2 regions of the Sporosarcina sp. SG10008 genome follow, and region 1 is predicted to be linked to the other one. Evidence: a T-box and tRNA genes for the amino acid it is inferred to sense, from the RefSeq annotation. Region 1 holds a T-box; the other holds one or more tRNA genes.
The links. A T-box is a leader RNA that pairs with one kind of tRNA and senses whether it is charged. The one in region 1 lies ahead of leuS (leucine--tRNA ligase), so its partner is inferred to be a tRNA-Leu.
Positions count from the first base shown of each region.

Region 2: it encodes a tRNA-Leu, which carries the amino acid that the T-box ahead of leuS (leucine--tRNA ligase) is inferred to sense. The anticodon was not compared.

Region 1 is NZ_CP172607.1:866,419-873,695, reverse strand. Features, by position in the region: gene ACGLYD_RS04360 (NAD(P)/FAD-dependent oxidoreductase) at 1-846, shown strand, start outside; gene leuS (leucine--tRNA ligase) at 963-3,380, opposite strand; T-box leader at 3,444-3,664, opposite strand; gene ACGLYD_RS04350 (3-oxoacid CoA-transferase subunit B) at 3,707-4,366, opposite strand; gene ACGLYD_RS04345 (CoA transferase subunit A) at 4,385-5,071, opposite strand; gene ACGLYD_RS04340 (MFS transporter) at 5,184-6,371, opposite strand; gene ACGLYD_RS04335 (TIGR01212 family radical SAM protein) at 6,518-7,277, shown strand, end outside.
Region 2 is NZ_CP172607.1:447,806-455,082, reverse strand. Features, by position in the region: gene menD (2-succinyl-5-enolpyruvyl-6-hydroxy-3-cyclohexene-1-carboxylic-acid synthase) at 1-36, opposite strand, end outside; gene ACGLYD_RS02365 (isochorismate synthase MenF) at 29-1,414, opposite strand; gene ACGLYD_RS02360 (1,4-dihydroxy-2-naphthoate polyprenyltransferase) at 1,578-2,489, shown strand; gene ACGLYD_RS02355 (TraR/DksA C4-type zinc finger protein) at 2,675-3,403, shown strand; tRNA gene ACGLYD_RS02350 (tRNA-Glu) at 4,205-4,276, opposite strand; tRNA gene ACGLYD_RS02345 (tRNA-Ser) at 4,287-4,377, opposite strand; tRNA gene ACGLYD_RS02340 (tRNA-Asn) at 4,387-4,461, opposite strand; tRNA gene ACGLYD_RS02335 (tRNA-Ile) at 4,463-4,539, opposite strand; tRNA gene ACGLYD_RS02330 (tRNA-Gly) at 4,544-4,617, opposite strand; tRNA gene ACGLYD_RS02325 (tRNA-Phe) at 4,625-4,700, opposite strand; tRNA gene ACGLYD_RS02320 (tRNA-Asp) at 4,760-4,835, opposite strand; tRNA gene ACGLYD_RS02315 (tRNA-Met) at 4,839-4,913, opposite strand; tRNA gene ACGLYD_RS02310 (tRNA-Ser) at 4,956-5,048, opposite strand; tRNA gene ACGLYD_RS02305 (tRNA-Ile) at 5,066-5,142, opposite strand; tRNA gene ACGLYD_RS02300 (tRNA-Met) at 5,150-5,223, opposite strand; tRNA gene ACGLYD_RS02295 (tRNA-Ala) at 5,246-5,321, opposite strand; tRNA gene ACGLYD_RS02290 (tRNA-Pro) at 5,403-5,479, opposite strand; tRNA gene ACGLYD_RS02285 (tRNA-Arg) at 5,506-5,582, opposite strand; tRNA gene ACGLYD_RS02280 (tRNA-Leu) at 5,604-5,689, opposite strand; tRNA gene ACGLYD_RS02275 (tRNA-Gly) at 5,697-5,771, opposite strand; tRNA gene ACGLYD_RS02270 (tRNA-Leu) at 5,780-5,861, opposite strand; tRNA gene ACGLYD_RS02265 (tRNA-Lys) at 5,892-5,967, opposite strand; tRNA gene ACGLYD_RS02260 (tRNA-Thr) at 5,974-6,049, opposite strand; tRNA gene ACGLYD_RS02255 (tRNA-Val) at 6,074-6,149, opposite strand; rRNA gene rrf (5S ribosomal RNA) at 6,216-6,331, opposite strand; rRNA gene ACGLYD_RS02245 (23S ribosomal RNA) at 6,485-7,277, opposite strand, start outside.

The sequences.
Region 1 (7,277 bases):
CAAATTCTAGGTGTCAGACTCGATTCTGGCAAAGAGATCCGTTCACACGCTGTTGTTGTAGCGGTCGGGGGAAAAGCAGTTCCTCAAACCGGTTCAACAGGAGACGGTTATCCATGGGCAGAAAAAGCCGGACATACCGTGACGGAACTTTATCCAACAGAAGTACCTTTATTATCAAATGAACCTTTCATTGTTTCAAAGGATCTACAAGGTCTTGCGCTTCGTGACGTGGCAGTATCCGTCCTTAACGCCAAAGGTAAGAATCTTATCACACATCAGATGGACATGTTGTTCACCCATTTCGGCTTAAGCGGGCCTGCCATTTTAAGATGCAGTCAATTTGTTGTGAAAGAACGTATGAAAAACGGCAACAAGCCCGTTGAGATGAGAATTGACTCAATGCCCGAGCTCAATGAAGAAAAAGTATTCCAACTGCTCAATACCACACTAAAAGAAGATTCAACAAAAGCAGTGAAGAATGTATTAAAAGGGATTGTGCCTGAACGTTGGATGCTATTTTTATTCGACCGGGCAGGAATTGATCCGGCTGAAACTGGAGCTCAGATGCTAGTAGAAAAGATTAGGGCATTAGCTAAATTATTGAAAGCATTCCCAATGAACGTCAATGGTACGCAGCCACTTGAAAAAGCATTCGTCACAGGCGGCGGAGTATCCGTAAAAGAAATCGTTCCGAAGACATTAGGTTCCCGCAAGAAGGAAGGTCTTTACTTCTGCGGTGAAATTTTGGATATTCACGGCTATACAGGCGGTTATAATATCACTTCCGCACTTGTTACCGGCAGGATTGCTGGGATGAATGCAGGAGAATATGCGACTGATCTATAAACGTTGATTATGGAAAAACTTTATTATAGATTGTACGAACTAAACTACAGCTATCCGATACTGGACAACAAAAAATCCGCGTAAGAGGGCCAACCCTCTTACGCGGATTTTCTTTTTTAACCTACTGCAACAATATTAATCAGTCTTCCTGGAATCGCGATGACTTTTTTCACTTCTTTGCCTTCAAGAAGTACTTTCACATTTTCATCTTCTAGTGCAAGCTTCTCTAGATCATCCTTCGTAACGTCTTTCGATACGACGATTTTCGCACGTACTTTGCCGTTGATTTGAACAGCCATTTCAACTGTATCATCGACCAGTTTTGATGCGTCAAATGTCGGCCATTGTTCATACGTAATTGTATCGCTACGACCCAACTTCTCCCATAACTCTTCTGCAAGATGCGGAATAACTGGCGCTACCATTTTAACAAAGCCTTCAACATATTCTTTTGGAATCGAATCCACTTTATAGCCTTCGTTAATGAAGACCATCATCTGAGAAATTGCTGTATTATTACGCATTCCTTCAAAGTCTTCCGTTACTTTTTTCACAGTTTGATGGTAAACTTTCTCAAGCGATCCGCCCGTTTTTCCACCGATTTTCGTGCTAAGTGATCCATCCTCATTGACGAACAGGCGCCAGATACGATCTAGGAAACGACGAGCTCCGTCAAGACCATTCGTCGTCCATGCTTTTGAACCTTCCAAAGGCCCCATGAACATTTCATAAAGGCGAAGTGAATCAGCTCCGTGTGAATGAACGATATCATCTGGATTAACTACATTGCCTTTTGATTTCGACATCTTCTCATTACCTTCACCAAGTATCATCCCTTGGTTGAACAGCTTTTGGAATGGCTCTTTCGTATGAACTACTCCGATATCATAAAGCACTTTATGCCAGAATCGTGCGTAAAGCAGATGTAGAACTGCGTGTTCTGCTCCACCTACGTAGATATCTACAGGCAACCAGCGTTTCGCAAGTTCAGGATCGATAATCATTTCATCGTTATCCGGATCGATGTAACGCAAGTAATACCAGCAGCTACCCGCCCATTGTGGCATCGTGTTCGTTTCGCGACGACCTTTCATCCCTGTTTCTGGATGAGTCACATTTATCCATTCATCGATGTTTGCAAGTGGTGACTCGCCCGTTCCGCTTGGTTTAATATTATCCGTTACTGGTAATACGAGCGGTAAATCTGCTTCTTCAACAGGTGTCATTGTGCCATCTTCCCAATGGATAATTGGAATCGGCTCGCCCCAGTAACGTTGCCTTGAGAACAACCAGTCACGAAGACGGAATGTAACTTTTTTATCGCCTTTGCCTTTTTCAACAAACCATGCGATTGCTTTTTCGATTGCTTCATCTTTGAGTAATCCATCAAGGAAACCTGAATTGACGTGTTTTCCATCTCCAACATATACTTCTGCAGAAACGTCGCCGCCTGCTACAACTTCAATAATTGGCAGATCAAATTCTTTTGCAAACTCATAGTCACGCTCATCATGTGCTGGAACCGCCATAATCGCGCCTGTTCCATATGTTGCAAGAACATAGTCTGCAATCCAAATTGGCATCTTCTCGCCGCTTGCAGGGTTAATTGCGTAAGCTCCCGTAAAGACACCCGTCTTCTCTTTTGCAAGATCTGTACGTTCAAGATCACTCTTCATCTTCACTTCGTTTAGGTATTTTTCAACTGCATCCTTTTGTTCTGCAGTCGTCACTTTTTCAACAAGTTTTAATTCTGGTGCAAGGACTGCATACGTCGCTCCGAAAATTGTATCCGGACGTGTTGTAAATGCTTCAAATGACAAATCAGTTCCGTCAATTTCGAAAGTCAGCTGTGCCCCTTCTGAACGACCAATCCAGTTACGTTGCATGTCTTTCAAGCTTTCCGGCCAATCAAGTTCATCAAGATCCTCAAGAAGACGGTCTGCATAATTTGTAATTCGCAATACCCATTGGCGCATTGGACGACGCTCAACCGGGTGGCCGCCACGTTCTGACTTGCCATCGATTACTTCTTCATTCGCAAGAACTGTACCTAGTGCTGGACACCAGTTAACAGCTACTTCATCGACGTAAGCTAAGCCTTTATTGTAAAGTTGGATGAAAATCCATTGCGTCCACTTGTAATAAGATGGATCTGTCGTATTAATTTCACGGTCCCAGTCATAAGAAAAACCAAGATCATTCATTTGACGCTTGAACGTTGCGATATTTTTCGCGGTGAATTCGGCAGGATCATTACCTGTATCAAGCGCGTATTGCTCTGCCGGAAGGCCAAATGCATCCCAGCCCATCGGATGCAGGACATTAAAGCCTTGCTTCCGTTTGAATGAGCTCAAAATATCTGTCGCGATATAGCCAAGCGGATGCCCGACGTGTAGTCCAGCACCTGATGGATATGGAAACATATCAAGCGCAAAAAATTTCGGTTTAGACGGATCATCCATCATTTTGAATGTTTTATTGTCTTTCCAGTACTGTTGCCACTTCTTCTCAATTTGTCCGTGATTATAACTCATTTAAAATTCCTCCTTGATAAGTAGAAAAGCACTAAAAACAAAAAACTCCCGTCCCTTAAAAAGATAAGGGACGAGAGTAGTATAATTCCCGCGGTGCCACCCAAATTGACGACAAAGCCGCCCAACTTGACTCCTTAACGCGGAAAACGGCACGGGTTAGTAAATCAAGTAATTCACCAATGCAGGCTCCAAGGCGAGTTCATCTCTATCGTACAGGCTTCCACCAACCGCCTGCTCTCTAATAAACGACAGTAAAGATTACTACTCCTCTTCAACACCAAAGCTATTGCTATTAGTTTACCCGAATCATGCCACTTTAACAACAATCATTTTACGCCTTCAATAACATCCTTCACAATTAACACCGCTTCTGTCGAATCAATGACTTCTTGAATAGTGAATCCTTCGAACACTTCTTTCAATTCCAGTCCATCGGCTGTCACGTCAATCAATGCGCGTTCTGTAATGATTTTATGGACGACCGCTTTTCCTGTTAACGGAAGTGAACATTCTTTCTTAATCTTCGCAGAGCCGTCTTTCGCAACGTGATCCATAATAACGATAATTTTTCGCGCGCCATGAACAAGATCCATCGCACCGCCCATTCCTTTGATCATCTTGCCAGGAATCATCCAGTTAGCCAAGTCCCCTTTTTCAGACACTTCCATCGCGCCAAGTATGGCAACATCGACATGTCCTCCGCGAATCATCGCGAATGATTCAGCACTGTTAAAGTATGCTGAACCTGGAATAGATGTAACAGTTTCTTTTCCCGCGTTAATGAGATCCGGATCAACTTCATCAGCTGCCGGATAAGGTCCAATACCTAACAATCCATTTTCTGATTGAAGTACGACTGTTTTTTCAGGTGATATATAATTAGCAACGAGCGTTGGCATACCAATTCCAAGATTGACGTAGTTGCCGTCCTCGATTTCCTTTTCAGCCCGTCTTGCGATTCGTTCCCTTACATTCACTTCTCCCATATCACAATTCCCCTTTCCTTAGCGAGTCGTCAGACGCTCAATTCGTTTTTCTTGTTGCGCCTGCAGAAGTCCTTGGACATAAATGCTAGGTGTATGAATAGTCATTGGATCAAGATCGCCCGTTTCCACGATTTCCTCCACCTCTGCAATTGTGATTTTCCCTGCAGCCGCCATCATTGGATTGAAGTTTTGTGCGGTCTTGTTGTAAATCAAATTGCCGAACTTGTCGGCTTTTGCTGCACGAATAAGTGAGAAGTCCGCACGAAGCGCCTCTTCAAGAACATACTCTTTACCATCATAGACACGGATCTCTTTCCCTTCCGCAACGAGCGTTCCAACACCAGCCGGCGTGAAGAATGCCGGTATACCAGCGCCACCTGCACGAATCTTTTCTGCAAGTGTTCCCTGCGGCGTCAACTCAACTTCAATTTCACCTGATAGTACCTGACGTTCGAATTCTTTATTCTCACCAACATATGAGCCTATCATTTTCTTAATCTGTTTATTTTTCAATAGTAGTCCAAGTCCCCACTCGTCGACTCCGCAGTTATTTGAAATAACCGTTAAGTCTTTCACACCTTTTTCAACAAGTGCTAGAATGAGTTGTTCCGGAATTCCTACTAGTCCAAATCCCCCAACCATTAATGTTGCACCATCTTCAATCTGTGCAACCGCCTCTTTCGCTGATGAATAAATCGGCTTCATTTTACATCCCCCTTTGAATCTTTTAAAACTTACGTAATAATCCTTCTTCTCAATTAAATCAAACTCTACCGAATGTTGCAATGATAGTAGCGCACAGAAAAAAACGGAAAGCCTATAAGCGGCTTTCCGGTTGATAGCCGGCTTTTTTAATGGGCCGGTCGTATAGCAAGCTAGTGATGATTGGAATGATCATAAATGCTGTCAATATGAATAGCATCACTTGCATACCATATTGGTCTGCAAGAATTCCTCCAATAAATGGCCCAAACATCCGCCCCATTGTAGCAAAGGAATTGACAATTCCTTGATAAAAGCCTTCCCTTCCTTTAGGAGAAAGTTGGCTCGCAATGGTCGGCACAGCCGGCCAGACAAACATTTCCCCAAACGTCACAATCACCATTGCAACAATGAACATTGTAAATGAAGCTGCAAAACTGACTACAATATAAGAAATACTAAAAATAACAATCCCGATAATTATTTGCGTTTTTATTTTATTTTCCAACCTAGAGATGACTGGCTTAATGATTGGTTGTCCAATCACAATCAGCAATCCATTTATCGTCCATAACAAACTATATTGTTTCAATGAAATACCAAGTGATAATGAGTGGGTAGAAATTGTCGTCATCCACTGGGAATAGACAAGCCACATAATCAGATAACCGCCTGAAATGATAAGTAGCGCATAAAAAGGTGCTTTTTGACGAATTTTCTTATTCTCCTTAATGACACTTGTGTGACGATCAGGTGCAATTTCAAGTTTGCGGTAACCGAAGAAAGCGATAAAGAAAAAGACCACATAAAACACCAAATTCGCAGGGAAAATATAGTCAATACTGACCGAAGCGACAAGTCCTGCTAAGGCTGGCCCAATCGCCACACCGACGTTTTGGGCCAGGTAAATCGAGTTAAAAGCTTTCCTGCCGCCCTCCGGCCAAAGCGTCGCCATCATCGCATACATACTTGGAAAAATAAGACCCCCACTGAAACCTAGAAGCGTCAAAAACCAGATGTATGGTTGCCAGTCATGCCAAAATACAAGGCCAACAAGGCCGATGATTGAAATGATGATTCCAGCCATGATAGACTTAAATCCACCTATCCGGTCAAATAAATAACCGCCAAGCAAGTTACCCACGACACCAGCTCCTGCATTAGCCATCAAGACAAGTCCAGCGACAGAAAGCGATTTCCCTAAATAATCGTGCATATAAATCGTATTTAGCGGCCATAGAAACGAGTTTCCCATGACATTAATGAACATTCCAATCACGAGAAGCCATACTTTTTTAGGCATACCCTACGCCTCCGTCCATATATAAAGTCAGTAAAAGTGTATGACTTTTTCTACATTCAGACAAGACCCATAAAATAAGTTCCATAATTCAGATGATGCCAGTACGGAAAAACATGATACAATTAGCTGTTAGAGGAGTGAATAAAGTGGATAAATTAAACTTACCTTTCCCTACTGAAGGGAAACGCTATCATACATGGTCACGTCACTTAAAAGATGAATTCGGATTCAAAGTAATGAAAGTTGCGCTTGACGCTGGATTTGATTGCCCGAACCGGGACGGCACTGTTGCTTTCGGTGGCTGTACATTTTGCAGCGTTGCAGGATCTGGAGATTTCGCCGGGGACCGAGTCGATCCAATCGACGTCCAATTTGCAGAAATCAGCGAAAGAATGCACAAGAAATGGAAAGATGGCAAATACATGGCCTATTTCCAGGCATACACAAATACGCATGCCCCGCTTCCAAAGTTAAAAGAAAAATTCGAAGCGGCATTAGCGCAAGAAGGCGTCGTTGCATTATCAATCGCAACTCGTCCAGACTGCTTACCTGACGATGTTGTCGAGTATTTAGCTGAGCTGAATGAACGAACTTATTTATGGGTTGAACTTGGCCTACAAACTGTCCACGAAAAAACGGCAAACCTTGTCAATAGAGCCCATGATTTCAAATCCTACGTTGAAGGTGTCGAGAAATTGCGCAAACACGGTATTCGTGTCTGCACACATATCATCAACGGCTTACCGCTTGAGGATTATGACATGATGATGGAAACGGCACGTGAAGTTGCAAAACTCGATGTTCAAGGCATCAAAATCCATCTTCTTCATCTACTTAAAGGAACGCCAATGGTGAAACAATACGAAAAAGGCCAACTTGAATTCTTGGAGAAACAAGAATACATTG
Region 2 (7,277 bases), 420 kb from region 1:
ACGAACATAATCAGTCAAAACTGTACGGTTATCCATTCAGTTTTCCTCCAAGCGCCCGCATAACCGGTCTGAATTTCACCCATGTTTCATCGTATTCTTTATCTGGTTCAGAGTCTGCCACAATTCCTCCACCTGCGTATAAGTACGCACTATTGCCGTCAAGAAGTGCGGAACGGATTGCCACAGCGAATTCACCATTTCCAGCAGTATCTGTCCAACCAATTGGTCCAGCATAATAACCCCGATCCAAGTTTTCCTCAGAACGAATCATTTCCATCGCTATATCAGTTGGGACACCGCCTAGCGCCGGTGTCGGGTGAAGTGCTTGAACCAAACTAAAAATATCAGTTCCTTGTTCAACTTTTCCTTCAACTGGCGTAAACAAATGCTGAATATCACGGACTTTCATCAGTTTCGGTACTTTCGAAATTTTGATGTCTGTGCAAAATGTCTTAAACACTTGTGAAATCATATTAACGACATATTGATGCTCTTCTCGATTTTTTCTATCTTCAAGAAGTTCATCGCCAAGTTCGCGGTCTTCAGTTGCCGACTTGCCTCGTTTAATGGAACCCGCAACACATGCCGAATACGCACGGCCATTTGATATTTCAATTAAACGTTCAGGTGTAGCACCAAAAAATAATTGGCCGTCTTTTTGCAATCCAAAGTGATAACTTTCCTGCTGTTCATTTGATATATGATGAAGTGCAGTGACAGCCGGCACGTCATCTGCAAAGTTTAGTTTAACCGAACGTGCAATTACTACTTTTTCCGCTTCACCATTGTTAATTTTCTTTGTGACATCTGCAACGGTTTCCAGATAATGTTCTTTCGAAAGTTCCTCTATTGACACAACTTCCGGTTTTGTAAGCAGAGCGGATTCCTCGACTTGCGCGATATGAATTAGACGGTCTCTTTCATCCCTTAACTTCTCAAACTGTTCTGCCCCATCGTTGCTTTTTGTTACGAGGTTAATGGAAATTTCTGTCTTACCATTCGTAATCGACAACTGGAAAGAAGGTACAACGAAATGGGCCGATGGAAATGCATCCCACTCTGATTGCTTAACACTTTTCGGATCAAACGAGAAACCTCCAAAAAGAACAGGTTCCCGATCATTTTCTTCTTTAATAAGCGCACTACATAATTTTTTCCAACTTGTTGAAATATGTGTGAAACGATCATTCGTTCCATCACTTGTTAATACCGTAGCATGTCCAATACCAACAAGCGTTAAAGTTTTATCTGCATTTTGCCAATAGAAACGTTCATCTTTGTAACACGAATCCCCTGCTTCAAAAAACGCAAGTGGTGAGATTCTCCCCGCATCGACAGTTTCTGTAAAAAAACGCAGCTCATTCTGCCTAACATTTAATTGAGATTCACGGGTAGCGGTCAACTTCCGATTCATTATTTTCCCTCCGTACATTCATTCGACTGATTTAAAACAATACCTATAGTCTATCATACCGAATCAATGTCGTTTCAGCACATAATAAGCAGTCCATATGTTCACTCCACCCATTTTGGAGTACAATAGATAGGGTCATTAAAAGGATAGGGAGAGAGCCAAATTGCAACAGACAATAAAAGCGGATAAAGGCTGGCGTATTTGGTGGCAGCTTACACGTCCACATACACTAACGGCAGCCTTTGCACCTGTATTTCTCGGTACCATGATTGCACTAACTTACGGAAAATTACATTTTCCTTTATTCATCGCCATGCTCGTCGCGAGTGTTTTCATCCAAATGGCAACGAATATGTTCAATGAATATTATGATTTTAAAAGAGGACTTGATACAGAACAGTCCATTGGTATCGGCGGTACAATCGTCCGTAATGGTGTAAAACCAAAAACCGTGTTGAATCTTGCCTTTATGCTTTACGGGATTTCCGTCCTTATTGGTATCTATATATGTATGGAAACCTCATGGATGCTCGCAGTCGTCGGGATCCTGTCAATGATGGTAGGCTACTTTTATACTGGAGGACCGTATCCTATCGCCTACACGCCATTTGGAGAACTGTTTTCCGGTGTTGTCATGGGAATGTTACTTATCCTTATTTCGTTTTATATCCAGACAGAAACAGTAACGACAGAAGCGGTTCTGCTATCTATCCCAAGTATGTTGCTAGTCGCAGGTATTATGCTAGCAAATAATATACGTGATTTAGAAGGCGATAAGGAAGGCGGACGAAAAACACTCGCTATTCTTGTGGGCCGCTACAACGCAATTACAATCCTAATGCTATTTTTCATGATTTCCTATGGCTGGATTATTGCAATGATTCTCTTCGGTCATCTTACTCCATGGGCACTGCTTGTATTTCTTAGTGTCAAAAAGCCGATTGGAGCGATTACTGTGTTCCGAAAAAATCACATCCCAATACATGTGATGCCTGCGATGAAAAACACTGCAGTTACGAACACTTTATTCGGCTTACTATTAGGGATCGGAATACTCATTGGGCATCTGCTCTAACTAATAAAAAAAAAGCGTAAAGCCTCGATTTAACTCGAAGCTTTACGCTTTTTCTGATTTATATGTTTAGATGGAACGAAATAAAGGAAAGTTAAGTAACGATAGTCAACAATCTGTACTTTTGTTTATTAAGTACGGTGTGTATGTGCAGACTAATGCCATTACTAAAAAGGACGTGACAAAACTTGTTGAACGATAAACAAAAAGCCACTCTAAAAAAAGAACTATATGAAATGAAGGATCACTTAACAAAAACAGAAGAAGAAACAGATATTAAGGAAAGTGCACAAGAAGCTGCCGGCGAGCTGTCGATGTATGACAATCATCCCGGTGATATGGGTACAGAACTGTTTGAAAGAGAGAAAGACATGGCTTTAAACGTTCATGCTGGCTCTGAATTAGATAAAGTAGAAAGCGCCTTACAAGCGATGGTGAACGGTTCTTATGGGAAATGTGAAGTGTGCCAAAAAGATATACCATTTGGGCGACTTGAAGCAGTTCCTTACACAACTCTTTGCATCGACCATGCGACTGAGCAAGAAATCCCCAATGATCGACCTGTCGAAGAAGATACGCTTACCATGGCCAACCCAAATTCATTTTCCGGAGCGGCCCGGGATGGCGAAGACAGCTTTCAGGAAATCGCAAAATCTGGAACATCAGAAACCCCTTCCGATTTCAGCGGAGATCACGATGACTACAATACGTTATACGACAGCGGAATTTCAGATGGTGCAACCGAAGAATTTGAAGAATTCACAGGAACCGATATAAATGGAAAGTCACGCGGTTTCATCAGGTCCGATGCCTCAGAGAAATATGAAGCGGAACTGGATGATGAAGGAATCGAATCCCCTCTCGGAGATATTCCTTATCATGAAAAAGATAGTTATATAGAGGATCAGAAGAAGTGAAAAGAAACACCATAGGCCATTGCTTATGGTGTTTCTTTTCAGGATATTTTAGCTCACGTATGTTAATTAACCAAAAGTAACCAGTAAATGATTTAATCAAACACTAGGCGCTGCGTGTGCAGTTGCCTTTGAGTTGCTTTAGATAGAACGACCTCTTTACTATTATCGAGATATCTTGATGTGTAGGGATGCGACTTCGTAGCACCCTACACATTTTTCGGGAATCGTTTGGTGGTTATCCATCCGTTGCTCTCCAAAGGCATAAGTACACGAAATGCTAGAGCTTTTTGGGACGAAAGAATAGCGGGGCTTCTTAACTGGATAAAAGCCGCCAAAGATATAATTTTGGCGGCTGAAGTCTTCTCCATAGTCTTGTCTTTTTTATTTAAGAATGAAACAGAACTCCTACCAATATCGCTTCGACGCTGGATGGTCTATATGAGAAAGAGCATTTCATTATCTGTGATGAAATCTGCAACCTGGAGTACGTCTTTCTTGAATATAAGTAGTATCAACTAGTAATCACCTTATAATCTCGGCATATACATCTCAAAATCACATTTCTCTCGATAATGAACACCCTAGTGCAGGCGCGGCAAAGGCATCCCCAAAGCGTCAAGCGTTCTACAATCCACACCCCGAATTACAACTCTCTCCTTATTGAGCGCCACAGTAGATTCAATGGGATTCTTTAATTCAACATATATAGTGAGAATTTAAGTGAACTAGAAAACTATATATAAACAAATTAAAAAGTAGCTTTACAAGTTCATTAAGAACTTGTAAAGCTACTTTTATGTATGACCCCTACGGGATTCGAACCCGTGATACCGCCGTGAAAGGGCGGTGTCTTAACCGCTTGACCAAGGGGCCAAATTATATATGGCGGAGAAGGAGGGATTCGAACCCTCGCACCGCTTTCGCGATCTATACCCTTAGCAGGGGCACCTCTTGAGCCGCTTGAGTACTTCCCCATATATAAATGGCTCCGCAGGTAGGACTCGAACCTACGACCGATCGGTTAACAGCCGATTGCTCTACCACTGAGCTACTGCGGAATGGTGGGCCTAAATGGACTCGAACCATCGACCTCACGCTTATCAGGCGTGCGCTCTAACCAGCTGAGCTATAGGCCCTTTTTGGAGCGAGTGAAGGGAATCGAACCCTCATCATCAGCTTGGAAGGCTGAGGTTTTACCACTAAACTACACTCGCATAACAATGGTGGCTCAGGACGGAATCGAACCGCCGACACAAGGATTTTCAGTCCTTTGCTCTACCGACTGAGCTACTGAGCCACGTATTTAGTTTACATTAAGTCGTTAACTTATTCTAAACCTTATAGTATTAATATAAATGGCGGTCCCGACCGGGATCGAACCGGCGATCTCCTGCGTGACAGGCAGGCATGTTAACCGCTACACCACGGGACCATTTGGTTGCGGGGACAGGATTTGAACCTGTGACCTTCGGGTTATGAGCCCGACGAGATACCACTTCTCCACCCCGCGACAACAATATAAGTACTATTTAATTTCACCACTAGTTAAAAATGGAGGAGGTAGAGGGATTCGAACCCCCGCGGGATTTGACTCCCCTGTCGGTTTTCAAGACCGATCCCTTCAGCCGGGCTTGGGTATACCTCCATGGCTGTATATAATAGTGGTGGACCTTGCAGGACTCGAACCTGCGACCGGACGGTTATGAGCCGTCTGCTCTAACCAACTGAGCTAAAGGTCCTTTAAGATGGCGGCAGAGGGGATCGAACCCCCGACCTCACGGGTATGAACCGTACGCTCTAGCCAGCTGAGCTACGCCGCCAGGATCTTTATTAAAATTGTGTTGGTGGAGCCTAGCGGGATCGAACCGCTGACCTCCTGCGTGCAAGGCAGGCGCTCTCCCAGCTGAGCTAAGGCCCCATTATAGCTGGCAATTATTAAAGCACAAATCTACTTAAAATGGTATATTCTTTAAGCGGCGAATCTGCTTAAAAAGCTTAATGGTCGGGAAGACAGGATTCGAACCTGCGACCCCTTGGTCCCAAACCAAGTGCTCTACCAAGCTGAGCTACGTCCCGAAGAATTATAAAGTTTAAAAACATAATGGTGCGCCCGGCAGAAGTCGAATCCACAACCTCCTGATCCGTAGTCAGGTGCTCTATCCAATTGAGCTACGAGCGCATATAAGTGAAAAGTTATTAATGCCGAGAACCGGAATCGAACCGGTACGGTAGTCACCTACCGCAGGATTTTAAGTCCTGTGCGTCTGCCAGTTCCGCCACCCCGGCAAAAATATGGAGCGGAAGACGGGATTCGAACCCGCGACCCCGACCTTGGCAAGGTCGTATTCTACCACTGAACTACTTCCGCATTATAAGTGCGGGTAAAGGGAGTCGAACCCCCACGCCCGAAGGCACTAGATCCTAAGTCTAGCGCGTCTGCCAGTTCCGCCATACCCGCAATATAAATTATGACACTAAGTCATAAAAATGGTGAGCCATGCAGGATTCGAACCTGCGACCCTCTGATTAAAAGTCAGATGCTCTACCAACTGAGCTAATGGCTCGAAAAGTGGTGCCGGAGAAAGGACTTGAACCCTCAACCTACTGATTACAAGTCAGTTGCTCTACCAGTTGAGCTACTCCGGCTAATAGTTTTCATTATAAATAAAATGGTGGAGGATGACGGGCTCGAACCGCCGACCCCCTGCTTGTAAGGCAGGTGCTCTCCCAGCTGAGCTAATCCTCCTGGGTATAAGTGCGACAAACTTCAGTTGTTCGTCCTATTCATAAACCTATGTAATAATTGTTACAAGACCGGCGACGTCCTACTCTCACAGGGGGAAACCCCCAACTACCATCGGCGCTGAAGAGCTTAACTTCCGTGTTCGGGATGGGAACGGGTGTGACCTCTTCGCAATCGTCACCAGACTTGTATGGTCTTTTCTCAAAGACAATAATTATTATAACATATCATCTAATTAATTGCAAGTACTTTTTTTATGAACGGTACTTATTCGCTCAAAACTGAATAAAACAGACATTGTGCTACACAGAATCAGGGTAATCAAGCCCTTTTCAAAATTGGTTAAGTCCTCGATCGATTAGTATCCGTCAGCTCCACACGTCGCCGTGCTTCCACCCCAGACCTATCAACCTCATCTTCTTTGAGGGATCTTACTTACTTGCGTAATGGGAAATCTCATCTCGAGGGGGGCTTCATGCTTAGATGCTTTCAGCATTTATCCCGTCCATACATAGCTACCCAGCGATGCCTTTGGCAAGACAACTGGTACACCAGAGGTATGTCCATCCCGGTCCTCTCGTACTAAGGACAGCTCCTCTCAAATTTCCTGCGCCCGCGACGGATAGGGACCGAACTGTCTCACGACGTTCTGAACCCAGCTCGCGTACCGCTTTAATGGGCGAACAGCCCAACCCTTGGGACCGACTACAGCCCCAGGATGCGATGAGCCGACATCGAGGTGCCAAACCTCCCCGTCGATGTGGACTCTTGGGGGAGATAAGCCTGTTATCCCCGGGGTAGCTTTTATCCGTTGAGCGATGGCCCTTCCATGCGGAACCACCGGATCACTAAGCCCGTCTTTCGACCCTGCTCGACTTGTAGGTCTCGCAGTCAAGCTCCCTTATGCCTTTGCACTCTACGAATGATGTCCAACCATTCTGAGGGAACCTTTGGGCGCCTCCGTTACTCTTTAGGAGGCGACCGCCCCAGTCAAACTGCCCGCCTGACACTGTCTCCTGCCCCGATAAGGGGCATGGGTTAGAAGTCCAATACAGCCAGGGTAGTATCCCACCAACGCCTCATCCGAAGCTAGCGCTCCGGAATCCAAGGCTCCTACCTATCCTGTACAGG